DNA from 4 places in the Guyparkeria sp. SB14A genome. Region 3 is predicted to be linked to each of the others. Evidence: predicted binding sites of a transcription regulator. Region 3 holds the regulator's gene; each other region holds the start of a gene.
What was found. The regulator FliA, encoded in region 3, starts transcription of late flagellar genes. The targets are predictions, from matches to a motif close to GCTAAAGTTNNNNNNNNNNCNGCCGATA.
Positions count from the first base shown of each region.

Region 1: the regulator FliA is predicted to act here: its motif matches at 3,007-3,034, upstream of FAZ79_RS03710 (chemotaxis protein).
Region 2: the regulator FliA is predicted to act here: its motif matches at 3,545-3,572, upstream of FAZ79_RS04185 (methyl-accepting chemotaxis protein).
Region 4: the regulator FliA is predicted to act here: its motif matches at 1,322-1,349, upstream of FAZ79_RS03830 (methyl-accepting chemotaxis protein).

Region 1 covers NZ_SWAW01000005.1:91,879-97,330, reverse strand. The annotation lists gene ftsY (signal recognition particle-docking protein FtsY) at 1-61, opposite strand, end outside; gene rsmD (16S rRNA (guanine(966)-N(2))-methyltransferase RsmD) at 242-847, shown strand; gene flgN (flagellar export chaperone FlgN) at 877-1,374, opposite strand; gene flgM (flagellar biosynthesis anti-sigma factor FlgM) at 1,523-1,840, opposite strand; gene flgA (flagellar basal body P-ring formation chaperone FlgA) at 2,034-2,798, opposite strand; gene FAZ79_RS03710 (chemotaxis protein) at 3,102-4,061, shown strand; gene FAZ79_RS03705 (protein-glutamate O-methyltransferase CheR) at 4,070-4,873, shown strand; gene flgB (flagellar basal body rod protein FlgB) at 4,987-5,400, shown strand.
Region 2 covers NZ_SWAW01000006.1:72,935-78,386, reverse strand. The annotation lists gene FAZ79_RS04195 (transposase) at 9-695, shown strand; gene FAZ79_RS04190 (NAD-dependent epimerase/dehydratase family protein) at 707-1,612, opposite strand; gene FAZ79_RS04185 (methyl-accepting chemotaxis protein) at 1,788-3,428, opposite strand; gene FAZ79_RS04180 (DsbC family protein) at 3,830-4,597, opposite strand; gene xerD (site-specific tyrosine recombinase XerD) at 4,783-5,452, opposite strand, start outside.
Region 3 covers NZ_SWAW01000021.1:943-6,394, reverse strand. The annotation lists gene FAZ79_RS08555 (chemotaxis response regulator protein-glutamate methylesterase) at 1-7, opposite strand, end outside; gene FAZ79_RS08550 (chemotaxis protein CheA) at 11-2,128, opposite strand; gene FAZ79_RS08545 (protein phosphatase CheZ) at 2,220-2,990, opposite strand; gene cheY (chemotaxis response regulator CheY) at 3,000-3,386, opposite strand; gene FAZ79_RS08535 (RNA polymerase sigma factor FliA) at 3,511-4,218, opposite strand; gene FAZ79_RS08530 (MinD/ParA family protein) at 4,230-5,120, opposite strand; partial or broken gene flhF (flagellar biosynthesis protein FlhF) at 5,117-5,452, opposite strand, start outside.
Region 4 covers NZ_SWAW01000005.1:114,925-120,376, reverse strand. The annotation lists gene dusA (tRNA dihydrouridine(20/20a) synthase DusA) at 1-64, opposite strand, end outside; gene FAZ79_RS03840 (sulfite exporter TauE/SafE family protein) at 131-859, opposite strand; gene FAZ79_RS03835 (YjfB family protein) at 949-1,164, opposite strand; gene FAZ79_RS03830 (methyl-accepting chemotaxis protein) at 1,409-3,031, shown strand; gene FAZ79_RS03825 (cation diffusion facilitator family transporter) at 3,390-4,418, opposite strand; gene FAZ79_RS03820 (YcjX family protein) at 4,790-5,452, shown strand, end outside.

The DNA.
Region 1 (5,452 bases), on a different contig from region 3:
CCTCGTCCTGGCCCTCGGTGGCGTCGTTCTTGCGCTTCTTGCGTCTGAGAAATCCGAACATGACGTTGCTTGTCTACCTGGGTTCGCGGCGGATGACTGCCGGGGCGTCCCGGCGTGGCGTGGCCGTGAACTGGCACTGGCCCGCATGGCGCCGACGGAGTTTATCATGCGGCCATTGCCGGTCGGGGGTTCAGGGGCCCTTGATCGCCCGACGTTTACGCGATTCGCAAGGAGTGTCCTCATGCCCAGCACCCCCAAGGGGAGAAGCCCGGCGCGCGGCGAGCAGGTGCGCATCATCGGTGGGGAGTGGCGCTCGCGCCGCCTGCGTTTCCCCCCGGCCCGCGATTTGCGCCCGACCCCCGACCGGGTGCGCGAGACGCTGTTCAACTGGCTGGGTCAGGATCTCGCCGGTTGGCGGGTGCTCGACCTGTTCGCCGGCAGTGGTGTGCTCGGGATCGAGGCGTTGTCCCGTGGAGCCGCCTGGGTGGGGTTCGTCGAACGCTCGGCGCGCGTGGCACGGTCGCTCGAGGAAAACCTGGCTCGATTGGATGCCCCGGCGGAACGTTTCACGATCTGGGCCATGAATGCCCGTCACTGGTGGTCGTCACCGCCCCAGAGGTTCGAGGGTCCGATCGACCTGGTGTTCCTCGATCCGCCGTTTCGTCAGCCCGAATTGCTTCAGGAGGCGCTCGACGCGCTGGCCGAGGCCCCCTGGCTTGCCGAGGATGCCCGGGTGTTCGTCGAGGGCGGGGCGCCGGAGTCCCTGCGGCTCCCCGAGCGATTCGTGGTCAGCCGCGAGACGCGGGCCGGGGAAAGTCGGTCGCTGTTGCTCGATCGGGCGGGCTGACGGGGCGTGCCGGGTGCCGGCGCCGACGATCAGGCGTCACCGAGGGTGCGGCCGCCTCGACCGGTATTGCGTTCGGTGCCGCCGGCGGTGTAGAGCGAGCCGGCCGGCTCGTCACGCTGGGTGAGAAAGTCGATTCGTTCGCCGAGGAAGTGATCGATCCGCCGCAGGGCCATCAGGTTGGTTTCGGATAGGTCGCGAAACCGCCGTGCCGTCTCCTTGAGTTGCTCCCAGTGGGCCCGTGTCTGCCCGTCTTCATGCTGGAGTGCCGCGTCCGTGTCGGTCTCGCCCTGCGCGGCGAGCCAGTCCAGCCGGGCCTGTTCGGCATGGGCCAGCTTCTCGTTGTGCTCGCGGATCCGGCGGAAGACCTCGTCGAACTCGTCGAGTGACGGGGTTTCCGGCCGGCGCAGCAGCCCGGCGAGGGTCTCGTGCTCGTCGAGCAGGGCCTGCGCCGGCTCGAGCATCGCGGCGAGCCAGTCGCTGGTCGAGGGGCTGTTGTCGGCGGGGCTGCTGGAATCGAACTGGGTCATCGATGGGTGCCTGCTTGGGGCTTCTGCCGGATTGTCATGGATGGCAGCGTGAGCATACGAATTGTGGACGCCCAATAGAAGCACCCCGGTCGGGAACGCCCGCCGGGGTGTATTTCCTGGCATCGCGCCGGCGCCGCGTTCCGCGCCCTTAGAGGGTCTCGAACTGGCGCAGCTTCTCGGCGATGCGGCTGGAATCGATCTGGTATTCGCCCTGGCTGATCAGATCCTTGATCCGATCGACCTTGGCCTGGTCAAAGGGGGCGGATTCGGCCATCGCGCGGCCCATTTCCTGGAGCTGGGAGGCCCCACTGGAGAGCGTCACGGCGTCATCCTCCTTGATGCCGTTCGTCGCGCTGCCGGAGGCTCGCTGGCTCTCGCCCTTGGCCTCGGTCCGGCCGCGGGACGAGTCCACTGACCCGTTCGGGCCCAGGTTGCGCGGGCCAAAGCCGTTGATTTCGTTTGCCATGATGCTTGATCCTTCCTGTCTCGGACGATGTGTCCGCGCCGCGGCACGGGCCGGGCTGGCAGGCGTCTAGGTTAACGTAAAATCGCCTTCGCCCTTGAACATCGGCCGGTGGGCGGAAAACTTTAGCCCCGACTGAAATACGTCTGCGGGGCGAGGTTCGTACGTTTCCCGTTCGTCGTGACGGGGTGTGGCGTCAGCCGCCGATCGCCTCGACGGTGCGGCTGTCGATCACGACCGTCTCGATCACCTTGCCCGAGCCGGTGTTCTTCACCTTCACCCGCTGGCCGACGCCAGCGCGACCCTGCACCTCGCCAGTCGAGCCCACCACGAAACCGCCCCGGCCGATCTGGATGGCGACGATGTCGCCGCGTTCGACCACGGCATTGATGCCGAGGTTGTGGGCGGTGACCAATTGACCCGATTGTAGCGGTTGGGTGGCCACCATGCCGATAAGTTCCGCGGGGTCGGTGTAGTACTGCCGACGCGCGCGATTGGCGTCCACGGTGGCGAGGTCGAGGTCCTCGGCAGATAGCACGTCGCCGGCAGACAACGGCCGGGCCGCGACGACGGCCTGCTGTCGCCGGGTGAGTTCGACCGGGACGTAGATGCGCCAGGGCGAGGAGCCGTGGCAACTGACCTTCACCGTCTGGCGTCCCCGATTGAGATTCAGTGGGCGGCCCTCGTTGATTTCCAGCGCCTGATCGCACACCCCCAGGCGCAGCCGCGGGTCGAGGCGCCCGGCGCGCAGCGTCAGGCGGTCGTTCCCGCTGCCCTGGGCCGCGAGGAACGCGTCCATGGCCTGGCCGACCTGGGCCTGGACGGTCTCCGGCGGCTCGCCCGGCGCCGCCTGGAGCAGTGTCGGCGCCAATAGGAGCAGGGCGGACAACAGCATGCCGCTCATCCGGTTGGCGGCGCGGGCGTGGCGGGTTGCTTTGATGTGTGAGTTAAGACGACTCATCTGTAAACCGTTACGTCCTCGGGCTGTGGTTTGCCTTGCATCGACGTAGCAAGCACTTACCATGCCAGCCGTATGAACCGGCGCGCGTCCGGAGGCCCGGGCGGTTGCGTGGGGCAACCGGTGGTCGACTGCGCTACCATGCCCTTACCCCTTTTCAATATTGGTGCGGCGATAGCCAGCGCCGTTGTGGGAAGGGATGCGATGAGACGCTAAAGATTGCGCCCGTCGCGCCGATACGCCGGTTTAATAACGAACACCAATCGTGTTCCCGCCACATTCCGCGTCACCAGGACAGGACTAGCCGTGAAAAGCAACGTGATGTCATCCGTCGATTCCCGCACCCAGCTCGCCGGTCGCAACCGGTTGGAATTGCTGGTGTTCGGCCTCGGTAACGATCAGCGGTTCGGGATCAACGTCTTCAAGGTCCGCGAGGTAATCCGTTGCCCCAAGCTGACCGACGTGCCGCATTCGGACAGCTCGATTCGCGGGATCGCCGATGTGCGTGGCCATACCATCACCGTCATCGATCTGTCGGAGGCGATCGGCAAGGGCCGCATGACCGACGAGCAGGTGGAAAACGCCTTCGTCATCATCACCGAGTACAACCGTGCCGTGCAGGGCTTTTTGGTGCACTCGGTCGATCGGATCGTCAACCTCTCCTGGAAGGAAGTGCTGACCCCGCCGAGCGGGACCAACAACTCCAATTTCCTCACAGCCGTGGCGCGAATCGACAAGCAGCTGGTCGAGATCATCGACGTCGAGCAGATCTTCGCGCGCGTCGTTGGCGTGGCCGATACCGTCTCCGACGACGTGATCGGCGAGTACGGCGAGATTGCCAAGGGCTCGGACCTGGTGCTGGTGGTCGACGACTCGGTGGTCGCGCGCAAGCAGGTGGAAAGCACGCTTGAGCAGATGCACCTGAAGTCCGTCGTGACCAAGAACGGGCAGGAGGCGATCGACACGCTGCGCCGCTGGAAGGAAAAGCAGCCCGAGCAGCTCGAGCGGCTGGCCATGGTCGTCTCCGACATTGAGATGCCCACCATGGACGGTTACACGCTGACCTCGCTGATTCGCCAGGACTCGGCCCTCAAGGGGATCTACGTCATCCTGCACTCCTCGCTCAGTGGGGTGTTCAACGAGAAGATGGTCAAGCAGGTGGGGGCCGATCGCTTCATTCCCAAGTTCCACCCGGATGACCTTGCCCGGGTCGTGGGTGACGCCCTTCGCCGCCATGAGGTGCACCACGCCGTGGACGAGGCTTGAGCCGCGGCATGAAGGCCGAAACCTTCGACCGGTTCTGCGCGTTCCTGGAGCAGCACAGCGGGATCCTGCTGAGCCGCGACAAGCAGTACCTGGTGGAAACCCGCTTGTCGCGCGTCGCCCGGTCGAAGGGCTACTCGACGGTCGAATCCCTGATCGAGACGCTCCTGTCGCGTCGGGATCGCATGCTCGCGCGCGACGTGGTCGATGCCATGACCACCAACGAAACCCTCTGGTTCCGCGATGGCTACCCCTTTGCCGCGCTGGAGAAGAAGTTCTTTCCCGAGGCGGTGGCAGCGAAGAAGGCCACCTACCGGGTCTGGTCGGCGGCCTGCTCGACCGGCCAGGAGGCGTTCTCGATCAGCATCATCGCCGAGGAACAGCGGGTGCCGTTCAACCTCGAGATCGTCGGCACCGATATCTCCGAGGCGGTGGTCGAGAAGGCCCGCCGGGGGGTGTTCGATGACCTGTCGCTCGGGCGGGGGTTGTCGCCGGAGCGCAAGCGTCAATTTTTCGTCAAGGCGACCGACGGCTGGAAGGTCGCGCCCCAGATCAGCCGTCGCACCCAGTTCCGGGTCGGCAATCTGCTCGAGCTGCGCCCGGAAGCCCGTCGCTACGACCTGGTGTTCTGTCGCAACGTGCTCATCTACTTCTCGCGGGACACCAAGGCGAAGATCATCGATCGTATCGCCGATACCCTGGTGCCCGGCGGCTACCTGATCCTCGGCGCCTCGGAGTCGCTTACCCAACTCTCCGACCGTTTCACCCCCGAGCGTCTGCCCACCGGCGGCACCGCCTACCGACTCAAGAGCTGATCCCGGTTGGGTTCCTTGGGTGCTCCCCGCACCCTCTATCAAGCCTCGGTTTCAAAAACTGGCACGCTTATCGCATAAGCCCTCGGCACTGACATTGTGTCGAGGGTTTTTTCATGTCGATCATCAATGACCGCCTGCTTGGCATCCACGACGATGCCCTGATTCTCCAGGAGCGCAGCCTCAAGATGCGCGCGGAGAACATCGCCAATGCCGACACCCCGGGCTACAAGGCGCGCGCGATGTCGTTCGATCGGGCGATGGAGACCGCGTTGCAGAGCAAGTCCTCGTCTGCCGGTAGCGCCGGGCGCCTCAAGACCGAGGATCCGCGCCAGATCGGTGGCGGCGGCGTGACGTCGGGGATCCGTGAGGGGTTTTCGGTGCCGGATGCGCCCGCCCTGGATGGCAACACGGTCGATCTCGACAAGGAGCGAGTGGGCTTTACCCAGGACGCGGTGGGTTACCAGACGACGCTTTCGTTTCTCAACAGTCGTGTTTCCGGCATCAAGAAGGCCCTGAGTGGCCAGTGATGACCGCGCCGGATTTCCGCGAACTACACTTTTCAGTCAAGGCAGGTGAAGC
Region 2 (5,452 bases), on a different contig from region 3:
ACGTCGTCATGCCCCGAAAGCCCCGGCTGTTCGTGCCCGGTGTGCCACAGCATGTGGTTCAGCGCGGTAACAATCGTCAGCAGACCTTCTTCGATGAGTCCGATTTCCAGCTTTACCTCGAGTGCCTTCGTCTGGCGGGCGAGGAGTTCGGTGTGTCGGTTCATGCCTACGTTCTGATGACCAACCATGTCCACCTGCTGGTCACGCCGGATTCGGCCGAGGGGTTGTCCCGGACGATGCAATCCGTCGGGCGTCAGTATGTGCTGAAGATCAATCGCAAGTACCGCCGGAGCGGGACGTTGTGGGAAGGGCGATTCAAGGCGGGGCTGGTGGGATCGGAGCGGTATTTGCTGACGTGTTATCGCTACATCGAACTCAATCCGGTCCGCGCACGCATGGTGGCGGCTCCCGGCGAATATCCATGGTCAAGCTACGCCAGCAACGCCTTTGGCGCCTTTGATGACCTGGTCGTGCCGCACGAGCGTTATCTGAGCCTGGCGTCAACGCCGGAGAGGCGGCAAGAGAAATATCGTGAATTGTTCTCCGCTGCCATTCCGGGTGGCGATCTTAATCTTCTCCGTCGGGCGACCGAACAGTCGGCCGTCGCTGGCACCGAGGATTTTCAGCGTCGGATGGCCGACAGGGTTGGTCGAACGGTTGCTCCCCGGCCACCCGGCCGTCCTGCCAGAAAATAGTTCTGACCCCTTTAGGAGAGATTTCGCGGGCAATCTGCCAAAGCCGCGGCCAGGGTGGGGTAGCGGGGATGCCATCCGAGGGCGCGTTGAATGGCGCTGGCGTCCACGCGCCGTGACTCGGTGAGGAATTCTCGGGCCATGGGGCTGGCCTGCTCGAGGATGCTGGCCAGCGAGGCCTCCGGCGGTTGTGGCAGGCCGAAGTGGGCCGCGATCTGGCGGTAGGTGACGTTTACCGGGGTAGGGTGGTTGTCGGAGACATTGAAGGTGCCGGTGACGGGGTGCCCAGTCTCGATACGATCGATCAGCAGGCGCAGGATGTCGACCAGGTCGTCGGCGTGGATGCGGTTGGACCAGGGCGCTTCGGGGCCGGTTGGCACGGGGGTGCCTCGACGCACCTTCTCGACAGGCAGGCGGTCGCAGGCGTAAATGCCGGTCACGCGCAGATTGCAGTGTGGAATCCCGTGTGTCTGCGCGTAGGCGTGACACTGGGTTTCCGCGTCCAGGCGCCGGTGCCCTCGATCATGGGCCGGAGCCGGTGGTGTCGTCTCGTCCACCCAGTGGCCGCCCCGATCCCCGTAGACGCCGGTGGTGCTGATGTAGACGAGGCCCGTCGGTGGGTTCGCGGCCTCGCGCAACCAGTGTGTCAGGCGCGGGTCGGTCTGGCCTTCACGCGGGGGTGGCGCCAGGTAGATCCAGATTGCGTCGTTCGGTGCGACCTCGGCGGGGAGGTGATCCTCGCGGTCCAGGTCGACCGCAACGGCACGCCATTCGCCGCGATGGCCCTCGGGGCGTTCTGCCTGATGGCGGCTCACCGCGATGAGGTCGTGGTCGGTCAGTCGATGGGCGAGTCGTCGCGCGATATCGCCGTAGCCGATCAGGACGATCGGCGAGCGGTTGGGATGGGCGTCTGATTGCATGGGGTGCCTGATCGTCGGAGTGGTGGCAAAGGGCTCAAGACTAGCCGTTCGGTGTGGTGGCTGCAGCATGTCCATCGTCCATCACGCGGCTTGTTGTCATCCTGCGAGGCAAACGTCACGAAAAAGACCCGCCGTGAGGCGGGTCGTTACGTTTCGGCGTTCGCGACGGCGGAGGCTACAGCTTGAAACCGGCCAGCCGCGCCTGCAGTTCCTCGGCGAGTCGGGCAAGCTCGGCCGAGGCGGTCTTGGTCTGGGTGGCGCCCTGTGCCGATTCCTCGCTGATCTGCGAGATGGTCTGCACGTTGCGATTGACCTCCTCGGCCACGGCGCTCTGCTCCTCGGCGGCGCTGGCGATCTGGAAATTGAGGTCGTTGATGCCGTTGACCCCGTTGGCGATCTCGCCCAGGGCCGCCTCGGTCTCCGACATGGCCTGGGTGCTGTGATCGACCTGGTTGTGGGCGCGCTGCATCGCCGCCACTGCGGCGGTCGAACGCGATTGCAGCCGGTCGATCATGCCGTGGATTTCCTCGGTGGAGCCCTGGGTGCGCGAGGCCAGCGCCCGCACTTCCTCGGCGACCACGGCGAAGCCGCGACCGTGCTCGCCGGCGCGGGCCGCTTCGATCGCCGCGTTCAGCGCCAGCAGGTTGGTCTGGTCGGCGATCGCACCGATCACGTCGAGCACCTTGCCGATTTCCTCGGACTCGGCCTTGAGCGAGTCGATGGTCTCGGAGGACTGGCGGATCTCGTCGGACAGGATGCCCACCGCGTTGACGGCGTTGCCGAGGATGGTCTGGCCGTGCTTGGCCGAATCATTGGCCGCCTGAGCGCTGCTGGAGGCATCCGAGGCATTGCGGGCGACGTCCTCGACGGTAGCGGTCATCTGGTTCATGGCCGCGGCGACCTGCTCGATTTCCTGCATCTGGCGCGCCACGCCACGATCGGTCTGCTCGGAGACCGCCGAGGTTTCCTCGGCCGCCGAGGCCAGTTGCTCGGAGGCCTCGCCGATGCGCTTGAGGGTCTCGCGCAGCGATTCGCGCGCGGTGTTCATGTGCGTGATGATCTCGGCGATCTCGTCACGGCTGTCGAGCGTCACCGGCTCGTTGAGGTTGCCCTCGGCGAAGTTGGTGGCAAACCGGTCGGCCGCCTTCAGTCCGCGGGTGACGCCATGGATGATCCAGGCCGCGATCGCGATGATGATCAGCACATTGATTAACGTGATGCCGATCGAAATCAATACGTCCTGCTCGACACGCTCGCTGGTGCGGGCAAGCTCTTCCTCCATGTTGTCGCGCAGGATGCCCTCGTAGGTGCTTGCCGCCTCCTCGAAGCGCGGCAGTACCTCGGTGAGGGTGAGGATCAGCAGGGCCTGGGCGCCGACGTAGTTGCCCTCCTCGAGTTTCTCGATCAGCGGCCGGAAGGCGACGTTGACCAATTCCTCCTGGGTGGCGAACAGCGCCTGTTGGGCCTCGTTGGACTCGGTCTGGCGATGCTGGATCGCGGCGATCTTGGCGTTGACCTCCTCCAGAGCCGCCAGGTTGTTGCGGATGATGTCCATGTGCTGGTCGATGCCGTGGGCATGCATCGCCGCGGTTCGGCCTTCCGGATCGTGTTGCAGCGCCAGCAGCGACTGGGTGGTCATCTGGTTGAGCAGTTGCACCGACGTGCCGACGTGATTGATCGGCATGATCCGCAATTCGTGGTTCTTCTCGGCGAGCTCGTGCCCCTTGAGCTCGGCGTAGATGCCGAACAGGCTGGTGCCGACCGTGGCGGCGCCGGCAAGGACCACGAGCAGGATGAGTTTGGCCTTGATCGTCATGGTGGTGGCAATGCTCCTGTGGTGGCTCGAGTTGCCCGTCGTCGACGCCGACCTGTCACCTCCGCAGTGACGGGTGGGCGTGGCCATGACGGGATCTCGATCTTCTTGTGTCGTTCTATCGGTCGGGAGGCGCCCGACTTTAGCGAAACGCGTGACATTTCGTCCACGTCGCCGCGTGTCAGGGCATGACTAGCCAGAATCGTGCCGGAGGCGAGGCGCGTTGGCGGGGCGCGGTCTGCGCGAGGTGTGGATACTTGAGGGTCGCCGGATCGTCAATGGCTTGACGACCCTTGCCGTGGTCATGATCCCGAGACGCTTCGTCTGCGGAGCGACAAACAAAAACCCCGCGCTGAGGGGGCGCGGGGCATGTCGTCTCGTCTCGTCGAGAGAGGTGGGTTGGCTTACCCGCCGCTTTGCTCGATCGCCTGCAGCATCACGTTGGCCGGGCGGTAGCCGGGCATGGCCGCGCCATTGGGCAGGATCGTGTAGGGCGTACCGCTCATGCCGAGACGGCTGGACAGGGCCATGTTTTCCTCGATCATGTCGTTGCGGCAGGCCTCGGCATCAACCGAGTTGCCCTTCATGGCCCGCTCCAGGGCCTCCTTCGGGTCGTCGGCGCAAGCCACCCTGGAGGACAGCTCGAAACCCTTGGAGCCCGGTCCCTGGCGCGGGGTGAGGATGTAGGTGACCTCGACGCCGGCCTCGCGCAGCTTGGGCAGTTCCTTGTGCAACTTGTCGCAGAACGGGCAGGTCGGATCGGTAAGGATGGTGATCGCGTGCTTGGTTTCGCCCTCGGCGGGGTAGACCAGCTTGCGCTCCTCGCCGATGTCCTTGAGGGTCGCGAGTCGCTGCGCGTCCTGCTTGCCCTGGGTGAGGTTCTGCCGGTTCTCCACGTCGATCAGGTCACCGGCGATCAGGTACTTGCCATCGGCGGTGACGTAGGCGATCTGGCCATTGGAGTTGAGCTCGTAGATGCCCTGGGCGGGGGTTTCCTCGATCGAGTCGATCGGCACGCCGGGCATGTGCTTCTGGATGCTGGCGGTGATCGCGTCCTTGTCGCTGGCCGGGTCGGCGGCCATGGCCGAGGTCGCCCCCATGCTCATGGCGATGGCAAGGGGCAGGGCCGTCAGGCCGCGACGGGTGGCTAGGGGGAAGCCTGTGTTTCGCATCGTGTAATCAACCTGGGTTTGTATGGTCGTGTCCGGATATGGGGTCCGACGGATCGAATTGGATGCTCGAAGGCCGTCCGGGTTCCATCAGCCAGCCATTGTGACACCACCGGGGGCTGGGTTGAATCCAGATCGCCCACCGTGGGCGATCGGGATTTTCCAGGCGGGGGCGGCCCGACACATCGTCATCCGCGCGGGTGGTGCTCGGCGTGCAGCGCCTGCAGCCGAGCCGTGGCGACGTGGGTGTAGATCTGGGTGGTGGAGAGGTCGGCGTGGCCCAGCAGCATCTGCAGGGCCCGCAGGTCGGCGCCATGGTTGAGCAGGTGGGTGGCGAAGGCATGGCGCAGGGTGTGGGGCGAGGGCAGGCGTGCCAGCCCCGCGTGGCGCGCGTGGTGCTTGAGTCGGTACCAGAAGGCCTGGCGCGTCAGCGGCGCGGCCCGGTTGGTGACGAAGACCGCGTTTACCTGGCGCTCGCCCAATAACGCCGGGCGCGCCTCGCCGAGGTAGCGGCGCAGCCAGTCGATCGCCTCGTCGCCGATCGGCACCAGGCGCTCGCGTCCGCCCTTGCCGGTGATGCGTGCCAGGCCGTGGGCCAGGTGGATCTCGTTGAGCGTCAGGTCGACCAGCTCCGAGACCCGCAGGCCGGTGGCGTACAGGGTCTCCAGCATGGCCCGGTCGCGCAGTCCCAGTGGGCTGGCAGTATCGGGGGCATCGAGCAGGGCCTCGACGTCCGCCTCGCTCAGGTCGGTGGGCAGGCTGCGCGGGCGACGAGGTGCCGGCAGGTCGGCGGCCGGATTGGGCTGGATCAGGCCCTCGCGGTTTGCCCAGGCATAGAACCGCCGCAGGGCCGAGCGC
Region 3 (5,452 bases):
TCGGCATCGGTCAGGCCACCGAACGCAGGCGTTGACGACCACGGCCGGTGTTGCGGCGCACCATGCCCGGCAGGTCGAGGATCAGGGCGATGTGTCCGTCGCCGGTGATGGTCGCGCCGGCAAACCCGTCGACCACCCGCAGGAGCTCGCCCAAGGGCTTGATCACCACTTCTTCCTGGCCGATGACCGAGTCGACCACCAGGGCCATCAATTGCGCGCCATGCTGGACCATGACCACCTGGTCGGTCTCGCAGCGCGTGCCCGGCTTTTCGCCACGCAGGGCCAGCCAGTCGGTCATGCGGAACAGCGGCACGGCGCGGTCGCGCACCGTGATGGTCGACTGGCCGTCGACCACGTTCACTTCCTTGTCGGCCATCTCGAAGATCTCGTTGACCACCGACAGCGGGATGGCGTACTTGCGACCGGAGACGATCACCATCAGCGTCGGCAGGATCGCCAGCGTCAGCGGTACCTTGATGTTGATCTGGGTACCCTCGCCCTGCACCGAGTCGATGCTGATGGTGCCCGAGAGCTTGGTGATCGCGGTCTTGACCACGTCCATGCCCACGCCACGACCGGAAATGTCGGAAATCTGGTCTTTGGTGGAAAAGCCCGGGTGCAGGATCAGCTCGAAGCATTCCTGGTCGGTGAGGCGCTCGGCGGTGTCGGGATCGACCACCCCCTTCTCCACGCCCTTGCGACGCAACACCTCGGCGTCCATCCCGGAGCCGTCATCCTGGATGGACAGGCGAATGTGATCGCCCTCCTGCGCGGCCGAGAGCAGCACGGTACCCGCGCGATCCTTGCCGTTCGCCTCGCGGTCGTCCGGCATCTCGATGCCGTGGTCGACCGCGTTGCGTACCAGGTGGATCAGCGGGTCGGCCAGGGCCTCGACCAGGTTCTTGTCGAGGTCGGTGTCCTCGCCCTCGAGCTCGAGGTTGACCTCCTTGCCCAGCGTGCGCGCGGTATCGCGCACCACCCGCGGGAAGCGGCCGAACACCTTCTTGACCGGCTGCATGCGGGTCTTCATCACCGCGCCCTGCAGGTCGGAGGTGACCATGTCGAGCGTGGCGATGACCGAGGCGATCTCCTCGTTCTCGAAGGTCGACTTGAGCGTGTTCATGCGGTTGCGCACCAGCACCAGCTCGCCCACCAGGTTCATGATGCTGTCGAGCCGTTCGGTATCGACACGCACGGTGGTTTCCACCGGGGCCTTGTGGGCGTCGGCGCCCTTGGCCTTGGCCTCCGGCTTGGTGGACTCGGCAGGCTTTGCCGCCGGCTTGGGCGGTTCGCTCTTGGCGGCGGCCGGCTGCGGCGACGGCGCGGGGGCAGCCGCCTCGGCCGGCTCATCGGCCTTGGGGGCCGCGGCCGTCGGCCCCTTGCCCTTGCCGTAGAGCCCGTCGAGCACCGCCTCGAATTCCTCGTCGGTGATCTCGTCGGAATCCGCGGCGCTGCTCGCCTCCTCGGCGTTGTCGGCATCCGCCTCCGGCGTCGGCGCCTGGAACTTGCCCTTGCCGTGGAGTTCGTCGAGCAGGCTCTCGAACTCCTCGTCGCTGATCAGGTCGTCGGCGCCGCCGCTTGCCGACGGGGATTCCGACTCGGCAGCATCCAGGTCGGCGAGCATGCGATCGAAGGCGTCGTCCTCGTCGGCCATGGGCTCGGTGGCCGGGGTGGGTTCGGCGCGCGCGGAGGCCTCGCTCGGGGCGGGCTCGGCCGGGGCGGCGGGCGCGGGGGCGTCGTCCTGGTGGGCCAGCCCCTCGATTTCCTTGAGGAAGGCCTTGGAGACGTCTTCCGGGTACTGGCCGCCACGCAGGGCGTCGAACATGTCGTTGAGCACGTCGATCACCTGCAGCATCACGTCCATGATGCGGCTGTTCATGGTGATCTCGTGGTTGCGCAGCAGGTTGAAGATGTCCTCGGCGCGGTGGCAGACCTCCACCAGCGGGTGCACCTCGAGGAAGCCGGCCCCGCCCTTGATGGTATGGAAGGCGCGGAACACCGAATTGAGCCGGTCGGCGTCATCGGGCGACTGCTCCAGCTCGATCAGCTGCTGATCCAGCCCGTTGAGCAGCTCACCGGCCTCGATCAGGAAGTCCTGCAACAGCTCGTTGTCGGGTTCGAATGCCATGCTTGCCTCTCATTCGCTCGGTGGCGTTTCCCTGTGGGCGCCACGTTCCTGCCCGGCCGTGCCGGACGGGCAATTTTCTCGACCGGCCGGGTCAGAACCCCAGGCTGGCGAGTAGGTCGTCGACGTCGTCCTGGTTCTTGACCACGTTGTCCCCGGCGTTGGGCAACTGCGGCCCGACGCCGTCCTCGGCCCGCTCGACCGGGGCGGACCTGCCGTCCTCTCCCTTGGCGCCGCGTACCGGGGCGGTAATCTGCAACAGCCCGACCAGCTTTTCCTCGAGCTGCTCGAGCAGGTCGATCACCCGCATCAGGAGCTGGCCGGACAGGTCCTGGAATTCCTGGGCCATCATGATCTCGGTGAGCTGCCCCTTGAGGCGCTCGCCGCAATTCGTGGTCGAGTCGAGGTAACGCGTCATCGAGTCGACCACGCCGCCCAGGCGAGCGTTATCGGCCTCGCTCGCGGCGACTTTAGTCAGCTCGCCCTTGAGTCGCTGCGAGCGATCGACGATCTGCTCGGCAGTGGGCGTGGCTTCCTCGGTGATGGTCAGGGTGCGCGTGGCCGCCTGCTCGGTCAGGGTGATCACGTAGCGAAGGCGGTCGCGCGCGTCCGGCATCTCGTCCTCGGCCAACGCGCCCAGGCGCTCGTCCTCGGCGAAGCTCTTCAAGGTGTCGTGCACCTCGCGGGTCATCCGCCCGACCTCGTCGAAGATGTTGCCCGAGTAGGCAGCCGTGAGCTCGCCGATCAGTTGCGCCTCACCGGCCGAATCCTCGTTCTCGATCGCTTCCACCAGCGCGCGGGCATCGGCCAGGCGCTTCTCGCGACCGACCACCGGCTGGAAATCCTGCTCTTCTGTTTGAGTCATCCCGCGCCCCTACGATTCGACGCGTTCGAAGATCTTGTCGATCTTCTCCTTGAGGGTGGCCCCGTTGAACGGCTTGACGATATAGCCGTTCACGCCCTCCTGGGCGGCGAGCACGATCTGCTCGCGCTTGGCCTCGGCGGTCACCATCAGCACCGGCAGACTGGCGAGGTTCGCATCGGCACGGACCGCCCGCAGCAGGTCGATGCCGGTCATGCCGGGCATGTTCCAGTCGGTGACGAGAAAATCGAAATTGCCCTGCTTGAGCAGCGGCAATGCCGTCTGGCCATCATCGGCCTCCTCGATGTTCGTGAAGCCAAGCTCCTTGAGGAGGTTCTTGATGATCCGGCGCATCGTGGAGAAATCGTCCACCACGAGGATCTTCATGTTTCGGTCCATTTTCGCCCCTGGGATCGTTTGTCAGTACCAGGCAGGTTGCCTTGTTCGGGTTGCTTGATAGGGTCTATCGGCGCCGACCGGAAATAATTGAGCCCGTCGCAGCAACGGGCGCGGTATCGGTCGGCTATTTCCAGGCGTTCATCGCGGTCTTCAACCGCATGATCGCCTTGTTGTGGATCTGGCAGACGCGCGACTCGCTGACGCCGAGCACCGCGCCGATCTCTTTCTGGTTGAGTTCCTCGACATAGTACAGGGACATCACCAGTCTTTCCCGTTCGGGGAGCTCGTCGATGCAGTCGGCGAGATCGCGCTGGAAGTGATCCTCGGCCAGCGCCTCGTCGGGTTGCCGGCTGTTGGGATCGGCGATGTCGAAGGTCTCGTTTTCCGATTCGCCGCCGTGATCGAGCGAGCCCACGTGCACCGAGGAGGAATCGGTGAGTGCGGCGTGGTACTCGTCGAGGGTGATGCCCATGCGCTCGCAGACCTCGGCATCGCGCGCCTCGCGCCCGGTCTCGGACTCGATCTCCGCCACGGTCTGGGCGATCTCGCGCTGGCGCCGGTAGACCGAGCGCGGCGCCCAGTCGTTGCGACGCACCTCGTCGAGCATCGCGCCACGGATGCGCAGCCCGGCGTAGGTCTCGAACGACGCGCCCTTGTCGCCATCGAACAGGCGCGCGGCATCCAGGAGCCCGACCATGCCGGCCTGGATCAGGTCCTCGGCCTGGACGTGCGAAGGCAACCGGCCGAGCAGGTGGAAGGCGACCCGCTTGACGAGATCGGCGTGCTTGGCGACCAGTGCTTCGGTCGATCCGGCCTGAACGTTCTGATACATGGCGCGTGCATTCATAGCAGGTTCTCGGGGTCCAGCTCGGCGTTGTTCACCAGTCGCTCGACGAAAAACTGCAACTGCCCCTGCGGCCCGCGCGGCACTGGCCACTGGTTGACCTTGTCCGCCATCGCCGTGAACGCCCGCGTCGACTTCGCCCCGCCGTAAAGCTGCACGACGGTCTTCTGACGCTGCACCGCCCGACGCAGGTAATCGTCGAACGGCACCGATCCCATGTGGGTGAGCGTCACGTCGAGAAACCGCTTGGCCGCCACCGAGAGCTTCTCGAACAGCCGCCGCCCCTCGGCGGCATCGCGCACCATGTTCGCGACCACGTGGAAGCGGGTGACGTCGTGCTCGCGCGATAGCACCTTGATGACCGCGTAGGCATCGGTGATCGAGGCGGGTTCGTCACAGACCACCACGACCACCTCGCTGGCCGCCTCGGCGAAGCGCACCACCGAGTCGGCGATGCCCGCGGCCGAATCGACCACCAGGGTGTCGACCGGCCAACGCATGCCGGAGAAGGCCGAGATCAACCCGGCGTTCTCGGCGGGCGTCAGCCCGGCCATGCTGGCCACCCCGCTGGCCGCCGGCAGGATGCCGATGCCCTCGGGGCCTTCGAGCATGATCTCGTCGAGGGTCGCCTGCCCGGCGAGCACGTGGGACAGATTGCCCCGGGACTGTAGACCAAGCAGGACGTCGACGTTGCCGAGCCCCAGGTCGGCATCCATCAATACCACCCGGTCGCCGCTGCGGGCGAGTGCCACGGAAAGGTTGACCGAGACGTTGGTCTTGCCCACGCCGCCCTTGCCGCTGGTCACGGCGATCACCCGCACCGGGCGATTGGCGTTGGCGTGGCGCGCCCCGTCGGCCTGGTCGTGGCCGCTGACGGGTTGGGTTGTCATCCGGCTTGATTGAGCATCCACAGCGGATCATCCCGGTCGGTGTGTTCGAGTTGTGACTGCCCCATTTCCAGGGCCTGCTTGATCAGGTCGGCGGCCTTCGGGAACCAGAGGTCCTCCGGCACGCGCTGACCGACGCCGGCGCAGACCAGCGGCAGCCGGTGCGGCTCGCCGTCGGCCCCGGCCAGCGGGCGGACCAGGGCGGCGAGCCCGCCGCCGAGCAGGACGGTCTCGTCGAGCTTGGTCAGCACGGTGCCGTGCAGCGGCAGGCCGGCAAAGCGTTTCTTGACGTCCTCGAGCGCCGGGTACTGGGCGTTGGCGGACAGCACCAGCAG
Region 4 (5,452 bases), on a different contig from region 3:
CCACGCAGAAGCGCCAGGGGCTGTCCGGCGAGGGCTCGCGGGTGGCGGGAATGGAGTCGCTCATGTGGTCGCAGTCCGGCGCAAAAGGTCGGCATTGTAGCGTGCCGAGGCCGGGCTTCCGGTAATCACGTCAGGGCAGCAGGGCCTTGATGATGGCACTCAACCCGGCGATCGCTGCGATGCCGAGGATGATCGGGCGCAGGGCGCCGAACGGGATGCGGTTGACCAGGTGCCCGGAGGCGAGAAACCCGATCAGGGTGCCGGGCAGCAACGCGGCGAACAGCCACCATTCCCGCGGGCCGATAAAGCCGGAGAAGAACAGGGCCACGGCGCTTGCCAGGCTCGCGAACAGGAAGAAGGCCGAGAGGTTGGCACGCACCACCGGGCCCTTTTCGTTCTGGTAGATCAGGGCGATCGGCGGGCCGCCCACGGCGGTGATCGTGCCCATGTAGCCCGAGGCGGCCCCGGCGATGACCGAATTGCGCGGATTCAGCGTCGGGTGGATGCCGATAACGCTCAAGGTTACGGCGAGCAGGATCAGGATGCCGAAGGCCAGCTCGAAGCCCTTGGGCGTGAGCATGGCCAGGGTCACCACGGCCAGGAGCGTGCCGACAATATCGCCGCCGATGGCGAAGCGCACCGGGCGGAAGCTCAGGCTCGCGCGACTGCGCCACAGGATCAGCACGGTCAGCAACACGGCGTTGAGGATCAGAGGGCCGGGCAGGAGCAGCGGGCTGATCAGGAACAGCAGTGGGGCCGAGAGGGTGCCGATGCCGTAGCCGGCCAGCCCCTGCAGGAAGGCGCCGGCGAAGATCGCGAGGTTGGCCAGCAGCAGCTGAAGAAGGGTGATGTCGTCCACGGGGCCTCGCGAGGGGCTGACAACGAAAAATCCCCGGCGGGGCCGGGGATGACGGAACCGTTGGTCCATGGGACCAATGGCGGGTTGGTTCAGGCGTAGGTGTTGATCTGGCCGCCGACCGGACCATTGCTGGCCGCGGTGCTGGTCTGGCCGCCGCTCTCGCCGATCGAGTCGATCAGCGGCGCCATCGCCTGTTCCTGCGTTTCCATCGCTTGTTTCTGTACGCGCACGCCCACTTCCTGTGTCAGCTGTGCGTTTGCCATGGCAGTTTGCATGCTGCCGGCGGCGGATACCGAGTCGGCCATGCTGCCTCCTCCGTCGAAACGTGTGTTTATGCACGCATCACAAGTCGTGAACACGTCCAGCGCACGTTCAGTGTACGCTCCCCGACCGATAATTTCACCCTTGCTGAAATGGCGCCACGGCGCGCTTTCATAAGGTTCTGCTTATTTACGTGGGCAGGCTAAAGATTCGCCTGCCTCGGCCGAAAAACCGGTCGAAACGTGGAGCAGAGTTTCCCTAGCAAGTCATCGGTCTCAAGGAGTCACAATGAACCGGTTGAACAACACCACCAAGATCCTCCTGGCGTTTGCCGTGTCCGCCGTGCTGTTTATCGGCGCGCTGGGCTACGCGCTGATCCAGATGGATTCGATCTCTGAGCAGTACCTGCAGGTTCAGCAGCAGGATAATGCGCGCGTCGAGGCGTTGCAGGACATCATGAGCAACGGCCTGTTGGGTGGTGTGGCGACGCGCAACAAGGTCTTCCGTCCCAACCTCGAGGCGGCGATCAAGGTTACCGGCAAGACCGACGAGGTGGTGCGCGCCGCCCTGGTCGAGGCCCGCTCGCTGACCTCCGCGGACAATGCCGAGGCCCAGGGCCTGCTCGATGACATCGAGGCGCGTTGGGAGCGCGTGATGGCCGCGCGCCTGGCGGTCTTCGACCAGGTTGATGCCGGCAACATCGAACGCGCCCAGCAGATCCTGGTGCAGGACGAGCACCCGGACTGGCAGCAGATCCGCAAGAACATCCAGTCGCTGATCGCCACAGCCAAGGCGCGCGAGGACGCGCGTACCGAGGCGGCCGAGGAGCACATGCTCGAGGCACGAGCCGCCACGCTGGTGATCGGTGCCGTGGCGCTGGGCGTGGGCATCTTCCTGCTGGTGCTGGTGATGGCGAACTTCACCCGGCGTATCCACCACGTGATTGGCGCGATGGAGGACATCGCCGAGGGCGAGGGCGACCTGACCCGCCGGCTGCCGGTGACCGGCAACGACGAGTTCGCCAAGCTTTCGCGCGGCTTCAACCGCTTCGTCGAGCGCATCCACGACCTGGTGCGCGAGATCACCGACTCGACCGGCCAGCTGGCCGCCTCGGCCGAGGAGATGTCGATGATTACCCAGCAGTCGCGGGCGAGCACCCACGAACAGAACGAGCAGACCCAGATGGTGGCCTCGGCGATCGAGGAGCTGACCGCCACCACGCGCGAGATCGCCGAGAACACCAACCAGACGGCCAGTGCCTCGAACGAGACCGAGGAGGTCACGCACAACGGCCAACAGGCACTCAAGCGCTCGATGGATACGGTCCACGAGCTGATGGGCTCGATGCGCAATACCGCCGAGTCGATCGGCGAGCTCGAGTCGCAGACCAAGGACATCGGCAAGGTGCTCGACGTGATCCAGGGGGTCGCCGAGCAGACCAACCTCCTGGCGCTGAATGCGGCAATCGAGGCCGCCCGCGCCGGCGAGCAGGGTCGGGGCTTCGCGGTGGTCGCCGAGGAGGTGCGCAACCTGGCCAGCCGCACGCAGCAGTCGACCGAGGAGATCAAGGGCATCATCGACGGGCTGCGCGACCGGGCGCACGAGACGGTCGAGGCGATGGAGGTCAGCCAGTCGCAGGGCGAGGCGACGCTCGAGGCGGTCAACGAGACCGACGAGTCCCTCGGGGCGGTGGTGCGCCACGTCAATCACATCAACGAGATGACCATGCAGATCGCCACCGCCGCCGAGGAGCAGTCGGCCACCGTCGAGGAGGTCAACCGCAACCTCGAGCGCATCCGTGCCAAGAGCGAGGAGCTCGACGATGCCTCACAGCAGGTGTCCACCGCCGGTGGCGATCTCACCCGGCTGTCGTCGAATCTCGACGGGCTGGTCAACCGCTTCAAGACCTGAGGCGGTATGGGGTGACCCACGCAGAAAGGCCGGCACGATGCCGGCCTTTTTCGTTGGGCTGCTAGGGAAACTCTGCACGAATGCCATGCCGCTCTGGCCTGGCGAGTCGTTCGTGATCAAGGCGCGATGTCGCCGGCGTGCCGGTGGCCACGTCAAGACATCGCAACGCCGAGCACGGGCGACTCGCCAGGCCCCGCAGGGCGCGCCTTGAGCCGGGCATCTGCTGCGTTGTCGTCCTTGGAAAGAGAATGACTCTTCCGCGGCGGACGAGCGCCTTGCACCTGCCCGGCTCAAGGCACGCAGAGCGGTATGGCATTCGTGCAGAGTTTCCCTAGTCAGGCGACTCGCTGCCGGGTGATCAGAGCGGGCCGCGGACCAGGCGGTTGATCAGCGGCAGGCGGCGCCAGAGGCTGGGGCGGGTATCGGTGAGATCGCGACAGGTCTCGCACTGGCCGGCGCGCGGGCGGCGCGTGGTCAGGGGTTCGATGCGCATGGGCGAGGGGCCGCGTCCCGGCTCCCAGGCCGAGACGGGTTCCTCGTGGATCATCACGTCGGCACCCGGGAAGGTGCGCAGCAGCCGGGCCTCGACCTCGTCCCCGATCTGGTGGGCGCGATTGAGATCGATGTGATTGTCGAGGTAGAGGTACAGCTGGATGATCATGGTGCGCCCGGCCAGCCGGGTGCGGATCTGGTCGACCGCGTGCACCGACGGGTGCGCGGTGGCGATCTGGGCCACCCGCATCTCGGTGCCGTCGAGCACCTCGCGGTCCATCAGCTGGTCGAGCGACTCGCGGCCAAGCTTCCAGGCGCTGTAGAGGACGAACACGCCCACCGCGGCGGCGAACGCCGGGTCGAGCCACACCACGCCGTAGCCGGCAAGGATCAGCACGGCGATGGTCGAGGCGTTGACCAGGAAGTCCATGGTGTAGTGCGCCGCGTCCGCCTTGATCGCCGGCGAGCGGGTCTTGGCGATCACGTAGCGCTGGAAGCTCACCAGCGCGAGGGTGGCGACCATCGAGAAGATCATCACGCCCACGCCCCAGTCGATCGCGGAAAGCTCCTGCGGTCGGATCAGGCGCTGCAACGCCTGGATCATCAGGAAGACGCCCGAACCGGCGATGAAGGTCGCCTGGGCCAGCGCGGCGAGCGGCTCGGCCTTGCCGTGCCCGTAACGATGGTCCTCGTCGGGCGGTTGCAGGGCGATCCGTACCGCCACCAGCGTGACCAGCGAGGCGAGTAGGTCCATGGTCGAGTCGATCAGCGAGGCCAGCAGGCTCACCGAATTGGTGGTGATGCTCGCCGCGAGCTTGAGCGCGATCAGTGTCAGGGCCAGTGTCACCGACGCGGTGGTGACCATGCGCAGCAGCTGGGCGTGGGGATTGGACATGGGGTGATCGCCGCCTAGTCAGGGTCGATACGGTGCCGGCGGGGCGAAGCGTCGCTGATTCGCCGCCGGAAAGTTAGTCGGGACTAATACCGAACTGGATTGGTCCCATTTTACTGCACCCCGCCGCCGTCCGCCAGTCCGGCACGCTCAGCACCTTCCCTCGGTGTTCGCGAGGCCGACCTCAAGGGCTTGATCGTCGGGTGCCGTGCGCGGGATGGCTCGCTCATGGCGCTTTGGGGCCTTGACCGGCTCGTCTACCATCGTGCTACCGCCGTCGTCGCCGGGGATCCCCGGGCGATGGCCTCGAATGCAACGCGCGACAGGTGATGAGCCATGACACCCCGGCCTCCACGTTTTCGGTTGATCTCTTCATGAGCGACGAGCAGCGGCAATCCCGAACGCTCGCCGGCTGCCCGGTCACGCGCATCGGCATCACCGGCCTGTCGGGGGCCGGCAAGTCGACCCTGATCACGGCCATTATCAATCACCTGGAGAATGCCCGTCGCGGCGCGCTCGCCGAGCAGGCGGGGCTTGCCGCCATCCGTCACGGTCGCTGGCACCGCGAGATCGAGCGCGCCTTCGACTACGACCACGCCTTGACCGCGTTGACCGGCCAGCCACCGAGCTGGCCCGAGTCGACCCGCGACTGGTCGATCGCCCGACTGACCCTGGACTACGATCGGCGCTGGTACTCGTTGCGGCCGCGACGCCGCTGCCTGGAGCTGTTCGACTACCCGGGCGAATGGCTGCTCGATCTCTCCCTGCTCGACTGGTCGTTTGCCGAGTACAGCGCCCACTGGACCGACTGGCTGGCACGCAGTCCGCGCCGGGCGATCGCCCCGGGGCTGCTCGAGGACTTGCAGGCGATCGATCCGGCCGCGCCGGTCGACCCCGAGCAGCTGGCGTCACTTGCCGGGCGCTGGTCGATGATGCTGGCCGACAGCCGGCTGCCGCCGCATCGCCTGTCACGCAACCTCCCCGGGCGCTGGCTGATGCCGGGCGAGGGCTTCGACCCGGACGCCATGCCATTCCTG